Regions from separate parts of the Paenibacillus sp. BIC5C1 genome, predicted to be linked through region 2. Evidence: a T-box and tRNA genes for the amino acid it is inferred to sense, from the RefSeq annotation. Region 2 holds a T-box; the other holds one or more tRNA genes.
What was found. A T-box is a leader RNA that pairs with one kind of tRNA and senses whether it is charged. The one in region 2 lies ahead of trpS (tryptophan--tRNA ligase), so its partner is inferred to be a tRNA-Trp.
Positions count from the first base shown of each region.

Region 1: it has a tRNA-Trp gene. The T-box ahead of trpS (tryptophan--tRNA ligase) is inferred to sense a tRNA for this amino acid. The anticodon was not compared.

Region 1 is NZ_CP135922.1:5,959,790-5,969,481, reverse strand. It holds rRNA gene RS891_RS26790 (23S ribosomal RNA) at 1-1,269, shown strand, start outside; tRNA gene RS891_RS26785 (tRNA-Asn) at 1,338-1,413, shown strand; tRNA gene RS891_RS26780 (tRNA-Ser) at 1,417-1,508, shown strand; tRNA gene RS891_RS26775 (tRNA-Glu) at 1,515-1,586, shown strand; tRNA gene RS891_RS26770 (tRNA-Val) at 1,655-1,730, shown strand; tRNA gene RS891_RS26765 (tRNA-Met) at 1,750-1,823, shown strand; tRNA gene RS891_RS26760 (tRNA-Asp) at 1,851-1,928, shown strand; tRNA gene RS891_RS26755 (tRNA-Phe) at 2,024-2,099, shown strand; tRNA gene RS891_RS26750 (tRNA-Thr) at 2,118-2,193, shown strand; tRNA gene RS891_RS26745 (tRNA-Tyr) at 2,199-2,284, shown strand; tRNA gene RS891_RS26740 (tRNA-Trp) at 2,291-2,364, shown strand; tRNA gene RS891_RS26735 (tRNA-His) at 2,394-2,466, shown strand; tRNA gene RS891_RS26730 (tRNA-Gln) at 2,479-2,553, shown strand; tRNA gene RS891_RS26725 (tRNA-Gly) at 2,558-2,632, shown strand; tRNA gene RS891_RS26720 (tRNA-Cys) at 2,639-2,712, shown strand; tRNA gene RS891_RS26715 (tRNA-Leu) at 2,738-2,816, shown strand; gene RS891_RS26710 (class I SAM-dependent methyltransferase) at 3,202-4,128, shown strand; gene RS891_RS26705 (helix-turn-helix domain-containing protein) at 4,283-6,670, opposite strand; gene RS891_RS26700 (LiaF transmembrane domain-containing protein) at 7,155-7,463, shown strand; gene RS891_RS26695 (PspA/IM30 family protein) at 7,497-8,168, shown strand; gene RS891_RS26690 (PspC domain-containing protein) at 8,173-8,409, shown strand; gene RS891_RS26685 (PspC domain-containing protein) at 8,427-8,933, shown strand; gene RS891_RS26680 (PspA/IM30 family protein) at 8,935-9,642, shown strand.
Region 2 is NZ_CP135922.1:757,456-767,147, forward strand. It holds gene RS891_RS03615 (Ger(x)C family spore germination protein) at 1-411, opposite strand, end outside; gene RS891_RS03620 (spore germination protein) at 408-1,877, opposite strand; gene RS891_RS03625 (GerAB/ArcD/ProY family transporter) at 1,858-2,964, opposite strand; gene trpS (tryptophan--tRNA ligase) at 3,034-4,026, opposite strand; T-box leader at 4,190-4,495, opposite strand; gene RS891_RS03635 (DMT family transporter) at 4,523-5,458, opposite strand; gene RS891_RS03640 (aminotransferase-like domain-containing protein) at 5,635-7,029, shown strand; gene RS891_RS03645 (glutamate-1-semialdehyde 2,1-aminomutase) at 7,112-8,431, opposite strand; gene RS891_RS03650 (LCP family protein) at 8,512-9,555, opposite strand.

The DNA of each region.
Region 1 (9,692 bases), 1.9 Mb from region 2:
ACCGACACAGGTAGGCGAGAAGAGAATTCTAAGGCGCGCGGAAGAACTCTCGTTAAGGAACTCGGCAAAATGACCCCGTAACTTCGGGAGAAGGGGTGCCCCGGTAGTGTGAATAGCACGAGGGGGCCGCAGTGAAAAGGCCCAAGCGACTGTTTAGCAAAAACACAGGTCTGTGCGAAGCCGTAAGGCGAAGTATACGGGCTGACGCCTGCCCGGTGCTGGAAGGTTAAGGGGAGCGGTTAGGAGCAATCCGAAGCTGTGAACCGAAGCCCCAGTAAACGGCGGCCGTAACTATAACGGTCCTAAGGTAGCGAAATTCCTTGTCAGGTAAATTCTGACCCGCACGAATGGCGTAACGACTTGGGCGCTGTCTCAACGAGAGATCCGGTGAAATTTTAATACCTGTGAAGATGCAGGTTACCCGCGACAAGACGGAAAGACCCCATGGAGCTTTACTGCAGCTTGATATTGAATTTGGGTACGATCTGTACAGGATAGGTGGGAGCCTTTGAAGCAGGAGCGCAAGCTTCTGTGGAGGCACCGTTGGGATACCACCCTGATCGTATCTAGGTTCTAACCTGGTACCGTAATCCGGTGCGGGGACAGTGTCAGGTGGGCAGTTTGACTGGGGCGGTCGCCTCCTAAAGAGTAACGGAGGCGCCCAAAGGTTCCCTCAGAATGGTTGGAAATCATTCGAAGAGTGCAAAGGCATAAGGGAGCTTGACTGCGAGACCTACAAGTCGAGCAGGGACGAAAGTCGGGCTTAGTGATCCGGTGGTACCGCATGGAAGGGCCATCGCTCAACGGATAAAAGCTACCCTGGGGATAACAGGCTTATCTCCCCCAAGAGTCCACATCGACGGGGAGGTTTGGCACCTCGATGTCGGCTCATCGCATCCTGGGGCTGAAGTAGGTCCCAAGGGTTGGGCTGTTCGCCCATTAAAGCGGTACGCGAGCTGGGTTCAGAACGTCGTGAGACAGTTCGGTCCCTATCTGTCGTGGGCGTAGGAAATTTGAGAGGAGCTGTCCTTAGTACGAGAGGACCGGGATGGACGTACCGCTGGTGTACCAGTTGTTCCGCCAGGAGCACCGCTGGGTAGCTATGTACGGACGGGATAAGCGCTGAAAGCATCTAAGCGTGAAGCCCCCCTCAAGATGAGATTTCCCAGTATGTAAGACCCCTTGAAGACGACGAGGTAGATAGGCTGGGGGTGGAAGTGCAGCAATGCATGGAGCTGACCAGTACTAATCGGTCGAGGGCTTATCCAATATGCAGGTTATGAATCGCAAATTTCGTTTCGGATCTAGTTTTCAGAGAATGATCTCTGAAGCATTATTCCCTGATAGCTCAGTTGGTAGAGCACTCGACTGTTAATCGAGTTGTCACAGGTTCGAGCCCTGTTCGGGGAGCCATATGGAGAGGTGTCCGAGTTGGCCGAAGGAGCACGATTGGAAATCGTGTAGGCGCCACAAGCGTCTCGAGGGTTCGAATCCCTCTCTCTCCGCCATAGCAAGGCCCGTTGGTCAAGGGGTTAAGACACCTCCCTTTCACGGAGGTAACAGGGGTTCGAATCCCCTACGGGTCATATCTAACTTCAAAAAAAGAAGTTGATTTACACAGCAGTTTTATGATAAGATCATAAATGTGTTGTTCGGAGGCTTAGCTCAGCTGGGAGAGCATCTGCCTTACAAGCAGAGGGTCGGGGGTTCGATCCCCTCAGCCTCCACCATATAACTTTTAAATTACGACGCGGGGTGGAGCAGCCCGGTAGCTCGTCGGGCTCATAACCCGAAGGCCGCAGGTTCAAATCCTGCCCCCGCAATTATACTTTCTATGAAGAAAGTGATCTGGAACCGTGGTGTAGTTGGCCTAACATGCCTGCCTGTCACGCAGGAGATCGCGGGTTCGAATCCCGTCGGTTCCGCCATTTTAATCTTTACATGAGGAAGCTGTTCACTAAATCTGCTATATGGCACCGAACGCCCTAGATAAAGTGCAACGTTTCAGAATTAACTTTATTGTGGCTCGGTAGCTCAGTCGGTAGAGCAGAGGACTGAAAATCCTCGTGTCGGCGGTTCGATTCCGTCCCGAGCCACCATTTATCACAACTTAATACGCCGGTGTAGCTCAACTGGTAGAGCAACTGACTTGTAATCAGTAGGTTGGGGGTTCAAGTCCTCTCGCCGGCACCACTTATGGAGGATTAGCGAAGTGGCCAAACGCATCAGACTGTAAATCTGCTCCCGTACGGGTTCGGTGGTTCGAATCCATCATCCTCCACCAGTTTTTAGGGGCATAGTTTAAAGGTAGAACAACGGTCTCCAAAACCGTTGGTGTGGGTTCAATTCCTGCTGCCCCTGCCAATTAACTTTCAAGAACATATTGTATTATGGCGATCGTGGCGAAGTGGTTAACGCACCGGTTTGTGGATCCGGCATTCGGGGGTTCAATTCCCCTCGATCGCCCCTTTGTTTTTTTGGGGATTAGCCAAGCGGTAAGGCAACGGACTTTGACTCCGTCATGCATAGGTTCAAATCCTATATCCCCAGCCATTATGCGGACGTGGCTCAGCGGTAGAGCATCGCCTTGCCAAGGCGAGGGTCGCGGGTTCGATTCCCGTCGTCCGCTCCAAAATATGGCGCCATAGCCAAGTGGTAAGGCACAGCTCTGCAAAAGCTTTATCCCCAGTTCGAATCTGGGTGGCGCCTCCAGTATATTTTTATAAAAACATCATATGCCGGCGTGGCGGAATGGCAGACGCGCTCGACTCAAAATCGAGTGGGAAACCGTGGAGGTTCGAGTCCTCTCGCCGGTATTCAAGCAAGTAAGAAAAAGCTCATTAGATGCAAAATCTAATGAGCTTTTTTATTTGGCGAATTGAAAGATGACGTGCGGCAATTAAGCAAAGAAGGGCTCCTGAATGGATTCTTGTAGGTCATAACAACACCATTTTTACAGGGGAATCCAGCATATGCTAGGGCAAATACACGATATTCTGGTATCTCATAATTATTTTGTTTATGTATTGACGCATGACTTTAATAAGTATATTGTAGATGTGTAAAGTCTCTGATAATATTTTAGTTTAATTAAGGATATTAAAGCTCTTTTAAATTTGTATAAAAGGTGTTTATTGAAACAAGATAATATCCTTTTTGCGAGTGAATTTTTATTTCATAAAAGAAATGGAGTGAAGCAACGTGTCTGGAGAAAAAAATGTATCCAAGCATTCTGAGATTTTATTTGATCGATTTGTGTGGGAAGAAGCGTGGAAGAATCAGTCCACAGTTTCAAAATACAATATGAAGAGCACGGCGTTTGACGCGACATCTGCATTTGAACGATGGGCTAGAGAATATCATCAACATTCGTTTACTGAAGAGGGGAAGAAGCGCTCTGAACGCATCATAGGTTGGATTGAAAATCAGGGAGTGAGTTTTGACGGTTTATCGATATTAGATATTGGAGCAGCATCGGGCATCTTTACGATTCCTTTTGCAACTAAAGGAGCGAGCGTTATAGCTGTAGAGCCATCTGAACTGTTAGTTTCCTTAATGAAGGAGACAATTCCTGCATCCCTTACATCCAGTATTGATATCGTTTCAGAGCGGTTCGAGGACATATCGATTCAGGAAAAGGGCTGGGAGAAGAAATATGATTTTGCATTTGCATCCATGTGCCCGGCGATGTCGAATTGGGAAACGATTGAACAGGCGATCAGCACTGCCCGAAAGTATGTTTATATTAGCACGATGGCTGGATCGAGAGAGCACACACTAATAGATGAGCTTAAAGAGGTATTAGGAGCCTATCCATCATACAACGCTGGAGATATGGGATATATACAACAGCTGCTGTACCTGAAAGATTATTCGTACACCACCTTAATCACTAAAGAAACAAGTTATATTGAGATGCCTGTTGAGGAAGTCGTTGATAAGCTTAAGGAATGGCTTAGCACGCACGAACTGCCAACGGATGAAGGTTCTCTTGCCCTGGCTGAACAATATATCAGAGACACTTACAAAGATGGTGTGGTTACATTCTCACGCGGAGGGAAGTTTGGTAAAATTCTGATTCAATTGGAGCAACCGAATATGAAAGTGGTACGTACCAAGGAAAAGTAGACCTATTCCAGCAGTAATCATTTTAGATGAAGTTTTAAGGGAGCAGTTATAACTGCTCCCTTTTTTTGATGGTCGGATATAACACAATTTATTCTTCGCCTGAATAACAAACGTTCTTCTTCTATAAATAGTACTTCATCCCCCAAAGAGCCGTTTACTGCTTTATGGATAGATCAGGCTTCTGCTTACGTTCCCTATATTGTCCGGGCGTGATTCCTTCCCATTTTCGAAAAGAACGGATAAAGTTCTGTGGATTGTTATAACGAAGCCGTGCAGCGATATCCTTGATCGTCAACTCGCTTTCGTCGAGCCACTTTTTAGCTATACTGAAGCGGTACTTCGTCAGATACTCACTAAATGCACAGCCTGTCTCTTTGCGGAACACACTGCTTAGGTAGTTGGAATTGTAATGGAGTCTGGATGCGCATTCCTCCAACGTCAGATCCTTATCGTATTCTTGCTGGATGATGGCAATCATTTTCTCGGATATGTGCTGGTATTGGGCGTACTGTCTTTCTTTCAAAATGAGAATGATCGGTATGATGATATGATTGTTAAACCATTGCTCAACCTCAGCAGCATACTGCAGAGTATGAAGTTCATTGAAAATGGACCCATGGCCTTTGGTGATCTGTCCCAGTCGTATACCGGATTCCTGCATCATCTGCAAAATATGTGTTAACAACCGGGTGAGTGCTACCTGATATTCTTCCGGTGTGCATTCCATGCCAAAGAGTACTTCAAGCAACTGATGGAGATGAGAGGATGCTAGGGCTTCATCGGCATTTTGGATAGCCTGTATCAGCGTATACTCCAGTGATTCGGGATATCGCAGTGCCCAATGTGAGGTACGATTATCGATCGTCTCAAATTGAAAGATGATACCTGCTCCCAGTTTCATTCGATGCTTGAGCGCTTCAAGGGCCTCCGTATAAGCCTGCGATATATGAAATAGGGAGGCGTGGGGCTGACTGAAGCCAATGCTTACCTGGAGACTAAGGATCTCACTGATCTGTTGCTGTAGTTGTTCCGTTAACGTATACAAATGCTGTGAAAAACGAACAAGATCTTGCTCAGGGGTACCTATAATGGTAACGACAGCCTGTTCATATACCACGGTGAATAACTGTTGCTCTGCATAAATACTCTCCTCCAGTATGTTTTGGACGGCAAACAGCAACAAATCACGATCCTTGGCATGATATTTGGTGTGATTCACAAGTTCAGCCTGAACTGCAATGACGGCTATTTGTTGCCACTCTTGAAGTTGTGAACCATAACCATTCTCTCTGAGTGTGTCATGGAGAGTGGACGGTGCATTTTTGCCCAGAAGCAGGTTGATTAGAAAATGAGTACGGATGTGCAACTTATATTGATTTAATTTGCTTTCAAGCTGGGATTGAGAAGCCGATAACTGAGAAATACCGGCTCTGATTTGCTCGAATTCATCCATATAAAGTATAGACTTGGTTTTAAAATTACCTTTGGACAACCGTTTGTCACCGAGCTGTGCAAGAAGCTTGCGGATTGGAATATGCATTCGCCTTGAACCGATCCAAGAGAGCAGCAGGGAAAGCAGTAGCATAGCAACACTGATATACATGGTGTGCAGCCCAATCTGAACATACTCGTGAGTTAGAATATTCGTAGGTGAAATGAGAATATAGGTCCACCCTTTTAGAGAAGAATGCGTGTAGGACAGCGAGTAATGTGTATCTGCAATCCGTACCTCACGTTGACCTGAGGAGGTAGCGAAACTACGCTTAGATAACAATGCACTAAAGCTGGCCTTCGAATCGCTGTCCCATATTCCTGATGCAGCCAATGGCTGACCAATATATTGGGGATCGGGGTGGACCATGATACGTTGTTCACGATTCAAAATGATCAGTCCGGCCGCAGAACTTTCAGGAGATTCCTCTTCCAGTGGTTTTTGCAGTGAACATGCCGGAATTCCCGCAATCAGGGCAGCTTCAGAAGAAACATTTACATCGGGTATCGATCTGGCAAGAGCAATATGGTAGATGCAGCCTGAATTCACCGGGCGCTCATTATTGTTAAACACGGATGAGGGTGTAAGTTGCCAACCGGATGTGAGTGTGTTCGATAACAAGTCTTTCATAGGCAGAGCCATTGGGAAATCAGTATTCAGGTATAGGCCAGCATGATCGATAAGCCAGTCTTGGGTCTGATTTACGAGCGTAATATCCATTAAAGGCTCCCACGACCTCATATTCTTGAATTCGGTCTGTAACTTCTCAGCAAACAAAGGGCCGGTGCCCTGAATCGATGAGGATGACGTTAGAGAATGGAGCGTGTCCGGTGACCGAACGGCCTGATCGAGCATATAACTTACGGTTGCAAGTTTGTGCTCTACATTAGTTTGCATTTGGATTAACAGTTGTTTATTGGCTTGTGCACGATGCAGTTCTGATTGTTTCGAAGAATAGATAAAAGCGGCGATTCCCGTCAACAGAATGGGCAGGGTACTTAACAAGATTCCGAAGACTATCATCTTATGTAGATAGCTGAATGATCGCACAGGTCCACTCCTGACTTTTGAATTAGTAACACTTTCTATTTTAGTAAACGCTTACATATAGAACAATCTAAATTTTGTTTATTTGGATAAAAAAGTAATAAAAATCCAATTGGAAAAGAATATCATGTAATCGCTCAGATTAATAGTCGTTAGCTTTCCTAGAACATGTAATGGGAAACGTCAATCGGAGAGGAACGTAGATAAAAGGTATGGACGTCATATTCACACGGGGGATCGGCGTTGAAGAAGGGTAATAAGGGATATCTAAGGCTGTTATTCGGTACAGTGGTCAATGGTCTGATCCAGGGACAGTCAAAGGTCCAACCCCATCCCCGACCTGAGTCTAGGATGAAAAACCGTCCACGGTCTGTTTTGAAAAGTCGCAGTTTCCCCTAGAATAAGGACATAAGGTTAAACAAGAAACAAACGAACAAACAAACACACAAATCAAATTAATGAACCGAAAGGGCGGTGAACAATAATTATGAGATGGAATAAAGGAAATGGCTGGGCGATTGTACTGATTGCATTGGGTGCACTTCTCCTCTTCGGAAAGTTAACTCCCCTACTGGGACATTTAATGGGTTATCTGATTCCGATCCTGATGATTGCACTTGGATACTACGGAGTTAAACGAGGAAATGTACTGCTTGGATGGATTGTTCTCTTCATCGGTATCCTCTCACTGCTGGGTAAACTGGCCTGGCTGATCGGACCGATCATCGCGATTGGGTTAATTATCTTCGGATTCTCCATGTTGAGTAATAATCGCAGTCGTCGTGGCCGTTACTAAGCTTTCACGATTATGATAAGGAGGACAGACAAAATGAGTGTATTTCGTCGAATGCGGGATATTACCGTAGCTAATTTAAACGAACATCTGGAGCAAAGTCAGGATCCAGTTAAACTGATTGATCAGTTTCTGGTCTCGACCCGCCAAGACATCGGTGAAGCCGAGAAGCTTCGTCACCAATATGCAAGCCATACCAGACAAATGAAACAACAAGCGGATCAGGCAGCAGGTATGGTACACAAACGGGAAGAACAAGCTTCCATGGCTCTGAAAGCAGGCGAGGAGCATTTGGCTAAACTTGCTTTGCAGGAGAAAATCCTCCACGAGGAAAAAATGGAGCAATACAATGAATTGTACGCACAAAGCAATGCGGCTTTACAGGAACTGGATGAACAGATCGACCAACTGAAAGTGGAGTATCAGAATGTATACAGCAAACGTCAATATTACTACGCTCGTATGCAGACGATTCAATTGCAGCAGCGAATGAATCAGAGAGGTCACTACAACGGTCAGAATGTACCCCGTATGTTCAACCGGTTGGACGATCAGGTATCTGATCTTGAATATGAGGCGCAAAGTCTCCGGGATTTGCGGCGGATGAGTCAGGATGGGGCAGGTACATCCGGCACCATGTCATCCTCTACGCTGGACAAAGAACTGGAACGGCTGAAACAAAAGCTAAACAATGACAGAAAGGAGTAGACACATGAATAAACTTTACCGCTCATCGCGTAATCGTATGATGACAGGTTTGATCGGCGGCATCTCTGAAAATCTTGGATTTAGTTCCACGCTGCTGCGTATCATTTTCTTCATCAGTATTTTCGCTACGGGGGGTACATCATTGCTGATCTACTTCATCGCTGCATTGGTAGTGCCAAAAGAACCCTATCACGCTGATCCATACACCTATGGTGCTGATCACGGAAGAGGATACAAGTAAACGAAAGGAGTAAGCATATGAGCAAATTATATCGCTCAACGCGTGACCGGATGCTGACAGGATTGTGTGGTGGTATATCCGAGTCGATCGGCATGGATTCAACCCTGCTGCGTATCATCTTTGTCATCAGTATCTTCGTAACTGGCGGCACGTCATTGTTAATCTACTTCATCGCAGCACTGGTGGTGCCAAAAGAGCCATATCCACCTTATGATCCATACGGCTATGGTCCGGGCCCAGGTCCTGGCGCTGGTAGAGGATACAACAACTTTGATCACGAGCCACCAAGAGGTCCTTTCCAAAACAACCGTAATCAAGGTCCCGGAAACTTCGGTCCTGGCCCAGGATATAACAGCAGACCTCAGTCTGGTCCACGTTCTTACGACAATAACGCTTACGGAGCAGGGTCACAGCAAGAAAGTGAACTTGATTCCATGATGAAAGATATTGAGAAAAAAGCATTGAAAAAAGAAGTTGAAGAGCTTCGCCAAAAATTATCTCGTTACGAGAAGGGAGAAAAGTAAAATGGGAGTATTTAAACGGATTAAGGATATGACTAAAGCGTCGGTAAATGATATGTTGGATAAAGTGGAAGACCCGATTGTAATGTTGAACCAGTACTTGCGTGACATGGAGGCTGAAATTCATGAGGCAGAGGTAACCGTTGCCAAACAAATGGCGAATGAACGCCGCATGAAACAGCGTCTGGACGAAGCAGAACGTACATCGGTGCAACGTGAGTCTCAGGCAGAGGCTGCACTGGCTAATGGTCAGGAAGAAGTAGCCCGTAAATTGCTGGAAGAGAAAATCTACTTCGATCAAAAAATTACGGAATACAGAGAACTTCATGCTCAATCCGAAGCTCAAGCCAAAGATTTGCTGCAACAGCTGCATGACATGAAAGACGAGTTCTACAAAATGCGTAACAAACGTAATGAACTCGTATCCCGTGCACAAATGGCGAAAGCCAAAAAACAAATGTCCCAAATCAACAGCTTGCACTCCATCGAGAGTGGTGGCGCATCCCTTGGATTCCACCGCATGGAAGAGAAAATCATGCAAATGGAAGCAGAAGCCGATGTGATCCGCGCACCTTATCGTAATACACAATCTACGTACACTAATCCTGTAGATACTGAGAAGCAATTCAAAGTGGATCAACAACTGCAAGCTCTGAAAAACAAAATCGGCAATGGTGCCAAGAATGAAACGGGCGGTACTTCAAAAGAATAACTGTTCGCTCAGCAGACAATATGATATTCTATAAATCGTGAATAAAGAAC
Region 2 (9,692 bases):
TGTACCGTAGAGCCAGGGGGTATATCTCAGTTGGCCTGAATGCAGCAAGGTATTAAAGACATCCTCCAGCCGCCCATTCAATATATTTTTTGATAAGACTATCGCTTTTACATGGGTCCACAGCGTTTGTTGCTGAGAGGTTTGATATAGGTCATCAATAGCCATACTCAGCGTAGAACCCTTCCCTCGTCCGATCCAGATATCACTTGCTTCCCTTGAAGTTGGGCCTTCCTGCTTGGCAATACTGGAGAAATCAATGAGTTGAGCGTAAGCAATGTATTGGTTGTCTACATAGTCTATCCCTACAGCGGTGATAAAGTTAATGCTCTGAACTTCTTTGGAATCCCAGCACCCAGTCAGCAAAATGAAGCAGCATATCAACAAGCTAACCTTAGCCGTCCATCTTGTCACGAGCCTTTCCTCCGGCGAGTGGAATCCTGTGTGTGGAGTGCTGCAGGACGCTTGGTCCGTTTCATGGAAGGTGGCATGGATACAGCTTGGGTGAAGTCGTCGGGAATGTAAGGGGAGACGGGTGACAGATACGAGACGCCGTAACACTCCAACGAAACGAGGTGAACCAGGAGACCAAATAGTCCAATCATGAAACCGAATAATCCAAGGATGGAAGAAATGATAAGCATTCCAATCCGGACTTGAGCAGTAGCCCCACTGAGCACGGTATTCACCAGAATATAGCTGGAGATCACCGAGATAGCGACCGTGACAATGATCGTGGGAGAAGTAATTCCTGCTCGAATAGCGGCATCTCCGATAATAAGTCCACCTACCACGCTGACGGTCTGTCCCAATGCACGAGGGAGTCGGCGGCCAGCTTCGTTAAATAGCTCGAACATAAATATCATTAAAAATGCTTCCAGCGTTACTGGCATGGGTAGACCCATCCGGGTACCTGAAATGGTTGCGAGCAGAGGCAAGGGAATCTGCTCCACATTGAAACTGGTTAGGCCGATATAGAAAGCAGGAAAGAAACAGGCAATTAGTAGTCCGGAAATGCGCAAAATACGCTCAAAAGTAACAATGAAGAAAGGGGTACTCTCGTCTTCCGGCGATTTTAACTGATTAAACAGAGTGGTTGGAGCGATAATGGCTACAGGTGAACCTTCAATGAGAACCACAAATCGCCCATTTAAAAGGGAGTCCACGACATAATCGGGCCGCTCCGTATTATCCGTGAGTGGGAAGATACTGCGAATCCCCCCCATAATGGCACGTTCCATAATAGAGGTACCGAGAATGCCGTCGATTTCAATTTGGTCGAGATTATGGCGTGCTTCTTTCAGAATTTCCGGGTTAATAATGTCTTTGACATACAACAGACCAATAGTTGTCTGGGTACGACCACCTTTAACATATTTTTCATAACACATGGAAGAGGTTTTCATTCTTTTACGAACGAGGCCGATATTCACGGATAGCTCTTCAGTGAACCCATCCCGAGGCCCTTTAATCGAGGACTCGATCGCTGATTCCTCAGGGTTTCTTCCTGGTATATTCGCGATATCTAGACTGCAGGACTGATCACCATTTCCGAAAATGAGCAGTAATTGTCCACTAAAAATCAACAAATTTAAATTCTCTGTATCTGTAAGATCTTCTATCGGATTCAAGGTTAATCCCAATTCTTTGGGGTGTGCTTCTTCTATGAAGAGGGAATGCTGTTCCAGCCGTGGGATAATAAACTGGTTGATTTGTTTGCCGTCGACCAAACCGTCGCAATAGAGCATAATCACCGACATATCGGTTTCATCTTTGGCTGGAAAGGTCTGAATAACAACATCTGCGCAGGGATTGAACTGCTCCTCAAAAGAGGCAAGCAGTGTTTCATGGGACGTGGTGTCAATCGTTTGGTGCTCCATGATTTTTCCTCCTCTGATGGCGTGAACTGATGTATGCAACGGCTGTTGCAACTACTGCTAGTCCGCTCAGATACATGAGATTGAACGGGAATATGTACTGGACAAGCAGTTTTTCGAATGTCATATCATCCAGAGGATACAGCATGGAAAGAATAAATAAGACGCCGAGAGTGGCACAACATATGATCCTTCTGGAGGCGCTCTTAATATTCCAAATTTCTACTACAATATACATGGCCAGACTAATCCGGGTGAAAGAACCGGCGAGCCATTGATAAATGGAAAAGAAATCAGTCTGGGCAATATATTTGCCCAAGGAGGCAATTCGCCATTCTTCAAAGGCGGGATATCGCATTTTGGCAGCTTCAAAAGGATCGAATTCCACGATTGCACCAATGAGTGGGCCAAGTGTTAGCCCCAGAATAATGAACGCAAGCATCAGGTATTGCCATACACGTATGCGTTTGGAGAGATGGGGCTGCAAGTACCAGATGAACAGCAGCTCAAACATGCCTGAAAGGCTGTACACCGTGCCATGAAACACGGGATTCCAGCCATGTTCAAGCACAGGCAGCAGACGACTATAATCCTTGTATTGTGTATTAACGATAGCGACATAGAAGCCAAGCAGCACAACTAAGGGCAGGATCAATCCTGCTGTAAATGCCAGAGAGCGTACTCCTTTATAGGCCGCATAGGCACAGAGAGACATCAGGGCAATGCTTGTAACCAATATTGGCGTCTCCGTCAGATAATTGGTTTTGGCCCAAGTGGTGGTGTCGTGCAGAGTAAAGTAGATCACGGACAGAAAAAAGAGGCTGTTTCCCACCCGAAACAGTATGCCAAGAGGCTTGCCAAGATGGGAAGTCAGCCATTCATGCAGGGTTTGATGCTGGAGAAAACGAGAGACATACGCGAGCATTAGAGTGAATAAAAGATAAGGCCCTGCAGACAACAGAACGGATATCCATGCATCCCTTTTGGCCGAAGACAAAAGGGCAGGGATGATCAGGACGTGGCTGATCAGGCCGACAGATAACATCATTAACATCATGGCTTGCAAAAAAGAAGGCTGTGTTGGTTTCATGCTGAGGGGACCTCTTTTCCCAATATACTGTTCTCAGCAGTGTTAACGTGATCAGGCCTTCTCATACCGTCAGTCGAAATAACGTATCCCCATCGCTTCACGAACCTCAAGCATCGTCTCACGTGCAGCCTGACGGGCCTGATATGTGCCCTCCACGAGGATTTCTTTCACTTCATGCCCACGTTGTTCATAGTAATTTCGCCGTTCACGGAAAGGGGAGAGCAGTTCGTTAATTGCAGTGCCTGCAATCTTCTTGCAATCCTTGCAACCAATGGTGCCATTACTACAGTTCGCATGAATTTCAGCTGCCTCGTCCTTTCGAAAAAGCTGGTGGTAGGCAAACACCGGACAAATATCCGGATGTCCCGGGTCAGAACGATGAATGCGTGCGGGGTCGGTTTTTGCCTTGGACAGCTTGGCATACACATCATCAGGATGGGCATTCAACGAGATGGCGTTGCCCATACTTTTGCTCATTTTGCCCACGCCATCCAGTCCGCCCAGCCGTTCTCCGGTCAGAATACGTGGTTCAGGCAGAACAGGCGCATATAATTCGTTGAACCGCCGCACCAGTTTCCGCGCTGTTTCAATATGTGGAATCTGGTCTTCTCCCGCTGGAACAAGAGTTGCTTTGCAGAACGCAATATCCGCAGCTTGGCTGACGGGATATCCAAGAAATCCGTAATAGAGATCCTTATAACCACGGTCACGTGCTTCGTTTTTAATCGTGGGATTATGCCGAAGACTGTTCACCGTGATAAACATGGAGAATATGACAGTTAGCTCGGCAATTTCCGGGATCATTGACTGGATGAACAGAGTGGCTTTATTGGGATCGATACCTACGGAAAGATAATCAAGTGTCACTTGATGCACGCTGTCTGCAATCAGCCCCGGTTGATCATAGTGGGTCGTGAGCGCCTGTACATCAGCCAGTAAAATATACGTTTTGTACTCATCCTGCAATTGCACCCGACTGCGCAGGCTGCCTACGTAATGGCCGAGATGAAGCTGTCCGGTTGTCCGGTCTCCGGTTAAAATAATGTCTTTGTTCTTGTTCATGGTTCATTCTCCTTTGATGTTGTGATTTGTCGATCTTTAATTGCTGACGCCACCAACCGTCTTCCACGACCATCACCTCCTTTCAGCCTGCAACAGTTTTTGGGTATATCCATAAATCAAAAAAAGCCTCGTCCTTCATCCTGTTTCCCAGACGGGAACAGAATAGAAGGACGAAGCTTATACTTCGCGGTGCCACCTTAATTGGCCGCTGGTTTGCGGCCCACTTGAGGGATACGGATGGATTATATGCAAGAAGCCCGCATATTGCCTTATCGATATCCTGTCCATGGATAACGGCTGAACTTGCCGCCTTGCCTACTGACGATCCGCGCTCCTGAGTTAGGTGGCAGAACGTGTTCAACTCGGAACTCCGAAGCCCATTTCCACATGACCGATACACCTGCTCACACCATCCGCCGGCTCTCTGAGGTATCTAATCCTGTATACTTCTCTTCATCATTGTTGATAACGTCCATTTACAATTTTTCACATTGTATCATGCTTGATCTGGTTTGACCAGCTCACGTTTTCTTCCGCTCATATTGGTGCCAAGTACACCAGCGATGATCAGCAGAGCTCCAACAAAGTGGTAGCCATGAACAGGTTCATGCAAGATCCAGGCTCCGCCAGCAATCGAAATAAGCGTGGATAAATTACTGAATACACTCATTTTGGAAGCTTCCAGATGAGTCAGGGCATAACTCGCCAGCAGCGTGGAGAACATGGTGGAGAGGATGGCCAGATAGGCCAGTGCTCCTAGGTAAGATGCATCTCCCAGTGGCTTCACATAATCCATCATGGTTCCGCTCGACGCGTGACGAATCAGGGAAGCTGCGTTGAAGACGATAAATCCAACCATCAGGGTCACCCAGGTCAATTCCATCGGTTTATATTTCTGCGCCAAGGGTCTTGCCAATACACCATAACCTGCAAAACAAACCGTGGAGAGCAGCAATAAAGCAATACCTTTAAAATTGCCTGCCGACATCCCGCTCCCTTTCATCAAGAAAATAAAGATAACACCGGCCACGGACAACAGCAGGAACAGTTTTTGCAAAAGGGATGTACGTTCTTTTAGAAAGATAGAGGCCAACACAAGTGTGAATACGGGGGCCATCGCCTGGATAATCCCTGCTTCCGATGAGTTGGACGAGACTAGCCCGAATGCCTGAAAGGCAAAGAACAAAACAGGAGAGAGCAGCCCTAGCGGAATGATACGCCACAGATCACGAAGGGTTAGCTTGATTTTGATCCATCCAAAAATAACAGGGATGCTGACTACAAGTAACGACAAGGCAAAACGATGTGCCAATACATCAATTGGATGTGCGACACTCACCGTCATTTTGACGAATAAAAAGGATAAACCAATAATGGCTGCATATAAAACAGCTGCTACATATGCATATGTTCTAGTCTGTCTATTGTTCATGGGTTTCCTCCAATAATACGGTTTTTCTTTTCTAATTCAACGGAGCATAAGTTGCTGCGTACGCTGTCTGACCTTATTCAATATACTGCCAGACCAATAGTGGTACAATAGACAAAAACGTTTACTGTACCGGTACACTTGAAGTAATGCTGAAGTCGGAGGAGGGGCAGAATCCAATGAGAAAATACGAAATCATCGCCGAATCACTTAAGCAATGGATCCAGGATCAATTGCGCCAGCAGAACAGTGGACAATGGCAGGATAAAGGCATCAAACTGCCGGCTGTGCGTGTTCTGGCTGAGCAATATCAATGTAGCGTAAGTACAGCCATACGCGCTTACGAGTGGCTGGAAGAGCGGCATCTGGTCTACGCGGTGCCTCAGTCCGGATATTATGCGGTACAGAATGGGGCTGAAGTGGAGGATGGAGAGTGGCAGGGGCCAATGGATTTTGCCTCCGCAGCTCCTGATCCGCGAGTATTCCCTTATTCCGATTTTCGCCATTGTGTGGATCAGGCAATGGAGAAGAAACAGGCAGAGCTCTTCTTGTACGGAACCGAAAGAGGCTTGCCTTCCTTGATTGAACTATTGCAGAAGCAATTCGCTGATTATCAGGTGTTTGCCCGGAAGGAGCAGTTCTTTATTACTTCAGGTGTGCAGCAGGCTCTAGCTGTTCTGGCGTTAATGCCTTTTCCGAATGGGAATAAGCAGGTGATGCTGGAACTGCCGGGTTATCATAATATGCCTTCGCTTCTACAAGGGCTGAATGTACCGATTGCTGGTGTGAGGCGTTCTCTGAATGGCCTGGATTGGGACGCGATCGAACGGCAGTTCCGCGAAGGAGATATCAAATTCTTTTATGTTATGCCGCGTTTTCATAACCCGATTGGAACTTCCCTGACAACAGCTGAGAAGAAAAGATTAATCCGGTTGGCGCAGCGTTATGATGTCTATCTGGTAGAGGATGATTTCTTGGCTGATCTGGAAGAGAACACGAAGCAGGACCCGTTATGGTCGTATGATACGGAGGGGCGAGTGATTTATCTGAAAAGTTACTCCAAAATCCTGTTTCCTGGCCTGCGGATTGGTGTGGCTATTCTGCCTGCAAGTCTTACTGCATCGTTTAGTAAATACAAAAAAATGCTCGACATAGACACCGCGGTACTATCCCAGGCAGCACTTGAGGTCTACATCCGTAACGGGATGTTTGCCCATCATGGCAAAGTCATCCGCAGCCGCTATGCTGCCCGGATGAACAAATTGTATCAGCAACTTAATTCCTTCCCAGACTTCGGTCCATTTGCGAATGCACCGCGTACAGGTGGGGAGCATACGGTTCTGCCACTACCTAAGGATATGCCTCTCAGGGTCTTGCTGTCCCGGTTGGATCAACGGGGAGTCATTGCCGATACAACAGAACGATATTATCCAGAAGGTGCACAGGAGATATATCAGGATAAAATGCTGCGGTTAAACATATCCAATGTACCGAAGCAGCGGATCAAGGAAGGGTTGCGGATTATTCGTGAAGAAATAGCGAAACTGCAAAAGGCGTCCACACAAGCGGATTAATTGCTTGTGGGACGCCTTATTTCATGCGATAAATTTCAGTGATGTTTGCTATGACACAATGTGTGAATTGTTAGATAACGGTTTACGCCTGAGCCATAGCTTTAAAGGAAGCTTCTGCGGCTTCAAGTGTTTCCGCAACATCCTTGTCCGTATGTGCAGTGGTCAGGAACCAGGCTTCATATTTGGAAGGAGCCAGATTAATGCCACGATTCAGCATATGACGGAAGAAGGAAGCGAACTGTTCACCATCGGTATCCTGAGCTTGATCGTAATTCGTAACCGGGTGATCACAGAAGTGAGTGGAGAAGGCGCCACGAATTCGGTTAATGGTTAACGCAATGCCATGACGATCCGCAGAAGCCTGAAGGCCTGTTGTCAGATCAATCGCAAGACGTTCCATCTCCGCATATACACCTTCGCCTTGCAGAACTTCCAGACAAGCGATACCCGCAGAGATAGACGCAGGGTTACCTGCCATCGTTCCGGCTTGATAGGCCGGGCCGAGTGGAGCAACCTGCTCCATAACCTGTTTACGACCGCCGTAAGCACCGATGGGCAGACCACCGCCGATGATTTTGCCAAGTGCAGTCAGATCCGGTTCGATCTCCGAATGATTGTCCAGTCCCGCGTAAGTCTGTGTAGAGCCATAGTGGAAACGGAAGGCTGTAATGACCTCATCGTAAATGACGAGCGAGCCGTTGTCCCGAGTCATGGCACAGAGTCCTTCCAGGAAGCCAGGTTCCGGCATAACCATACCGAAGTTGCCGACAATCGGTTCAACCATGACTGCGGCGACATCATCGCCCCAACGCTCCAGAGCCGCTTTTAGGCTGTCCAGATCGTTAAAAGGTACCGTGATGACTTCGTGCGCAATGCTCGTTGGAATACCTGCACTATCAGGAATACCCAGCGTGGAAGGCCCAGAACCTGCTGCCACAAGAACCAAGTCGGAGTGACCGTGATAACATCCAGCGAATTTCACAATTTTATTACGTTTGGTGTAGGCACGGGCAACCCGGATGGTGGTCATGACTGCTTCTGTACCGGAGTTTACAAAGCGAACCTTATCCATTGAAGGAATGGCTTCCTTCAGCATTTTGGCGAGTTTGATCTCAAGTTCCGTAGGCGTACCATACAGCACACCATTTGCTGCTGCCTCGGTAATCGCTTGGGTAATATGAGGGTGGGCATGTCCTGTAACAATCGGGCCGTAGGCCGCGAGATAATCGATATAACGGTTGTCGTCGACATCCCAGAAGTGCGCACCTTGCGCTTTTTTCATAAAGACAGGCGCTCCGCCACCCACCGCTTTGAAAGAGCGGGAGGGACTGTTCACACCTCCTACAATATGTTGAAGTGCTTCTTCGTATAAAAGCTCGGAACGGGAACGTGATGGATTCATAAAATAACTTCCTTTCGTATTAGATAAACAAAACACAGCGAGAGGGCAGCATATGGGCTGCCCTCTTCGTGTGCACTTCATTACTGTGCAGGTTGCTTGGAGTCTTGTTCGTCACCACTTGCCGTTTTGTCTTCGGCTCCGGTAGTACTGCCTTCTTCTTGAACAGGAGGATGAATGATATCTTGAATATATTGCTTGAGTTTTTCCTCATTGGTTACCGTCAGCACCTCAGCACCGCCTGGTGTCCGCTCTTCCTTGAGCATTTTCATTGGCGGGATTTGCTCGCTGCCGTTCATGCTGCTCTGATATCCGAGTCCGCCCAGCTTCCACATGTCGGATAGGGTCAGATTGGTATCTACATAAGGATTTACTTCTTCCAGAATGGAAGGCAGCTTGGCTATCGTTGTTGTTGACTGCATTTTCGCTGCTACAGCTTTCAGGAATTCGCGCTGCCGTTCGGAACGGGCATAATCCGACATGGCATCATGACGGAAGCGAACGTACATGAGAGCCGTGTCGCCATCCAAATGCTGGTAGCCTTTTTTCAAATCAATATCGTATTCATTATTGTCCGCTTTACTTGTATAGTGCATGTCCTTCTCTACGTCAAAATCCACACCGCCAACGGCGTCCACCAATTTGATGAATCCTTGGAAATCGGTATACACATAATACTGGACAGGGATACCCAGCAGGTCTCCGGCAGCTTTCATTGCCACGTTGGGACCATGGGTAATCGCAGTATTGATGCGTTCCTTGCCATAGCCGTCAATATTGACGTATGTGTCGCGCAGAATGGAGAATAAATTAATTTTTTTGGTGAGTGGGTCAAGCGACACGACCATCATGCTGTCAGAACGAGGGACTTCCCCTTTCTCCAGCCCGCGGGCATCAACACCCATAACGAGAATATTTACCGTTTCGGTGCCTTCCCATTTCGGAGGATCCGGTGTACTTACTTTTTCAACATTTTCGATACCGGCAAACGGCGATTCATCGCCTTCCTTTTGCAAGCCATTCAACTGATTGAGAATAGAACCGAAATAAAATGCCGCAGCGCCTCCAACAATCAGCACGAAGGCGGCAAGAGAAATCCATATGGTTCTCTTCGTCTTTCTGGTCATGCTAGCTCTCCTTTGTATTCAAAATAAATGATGATGAGTCCAATTTGATCTAGCCTGGGCTTTCCGTACACGACATATCTGTGAGATGCAACAGAGGACGCGGCCTAAGACTATTTTTTTAAAGCTTGCTGAATTTT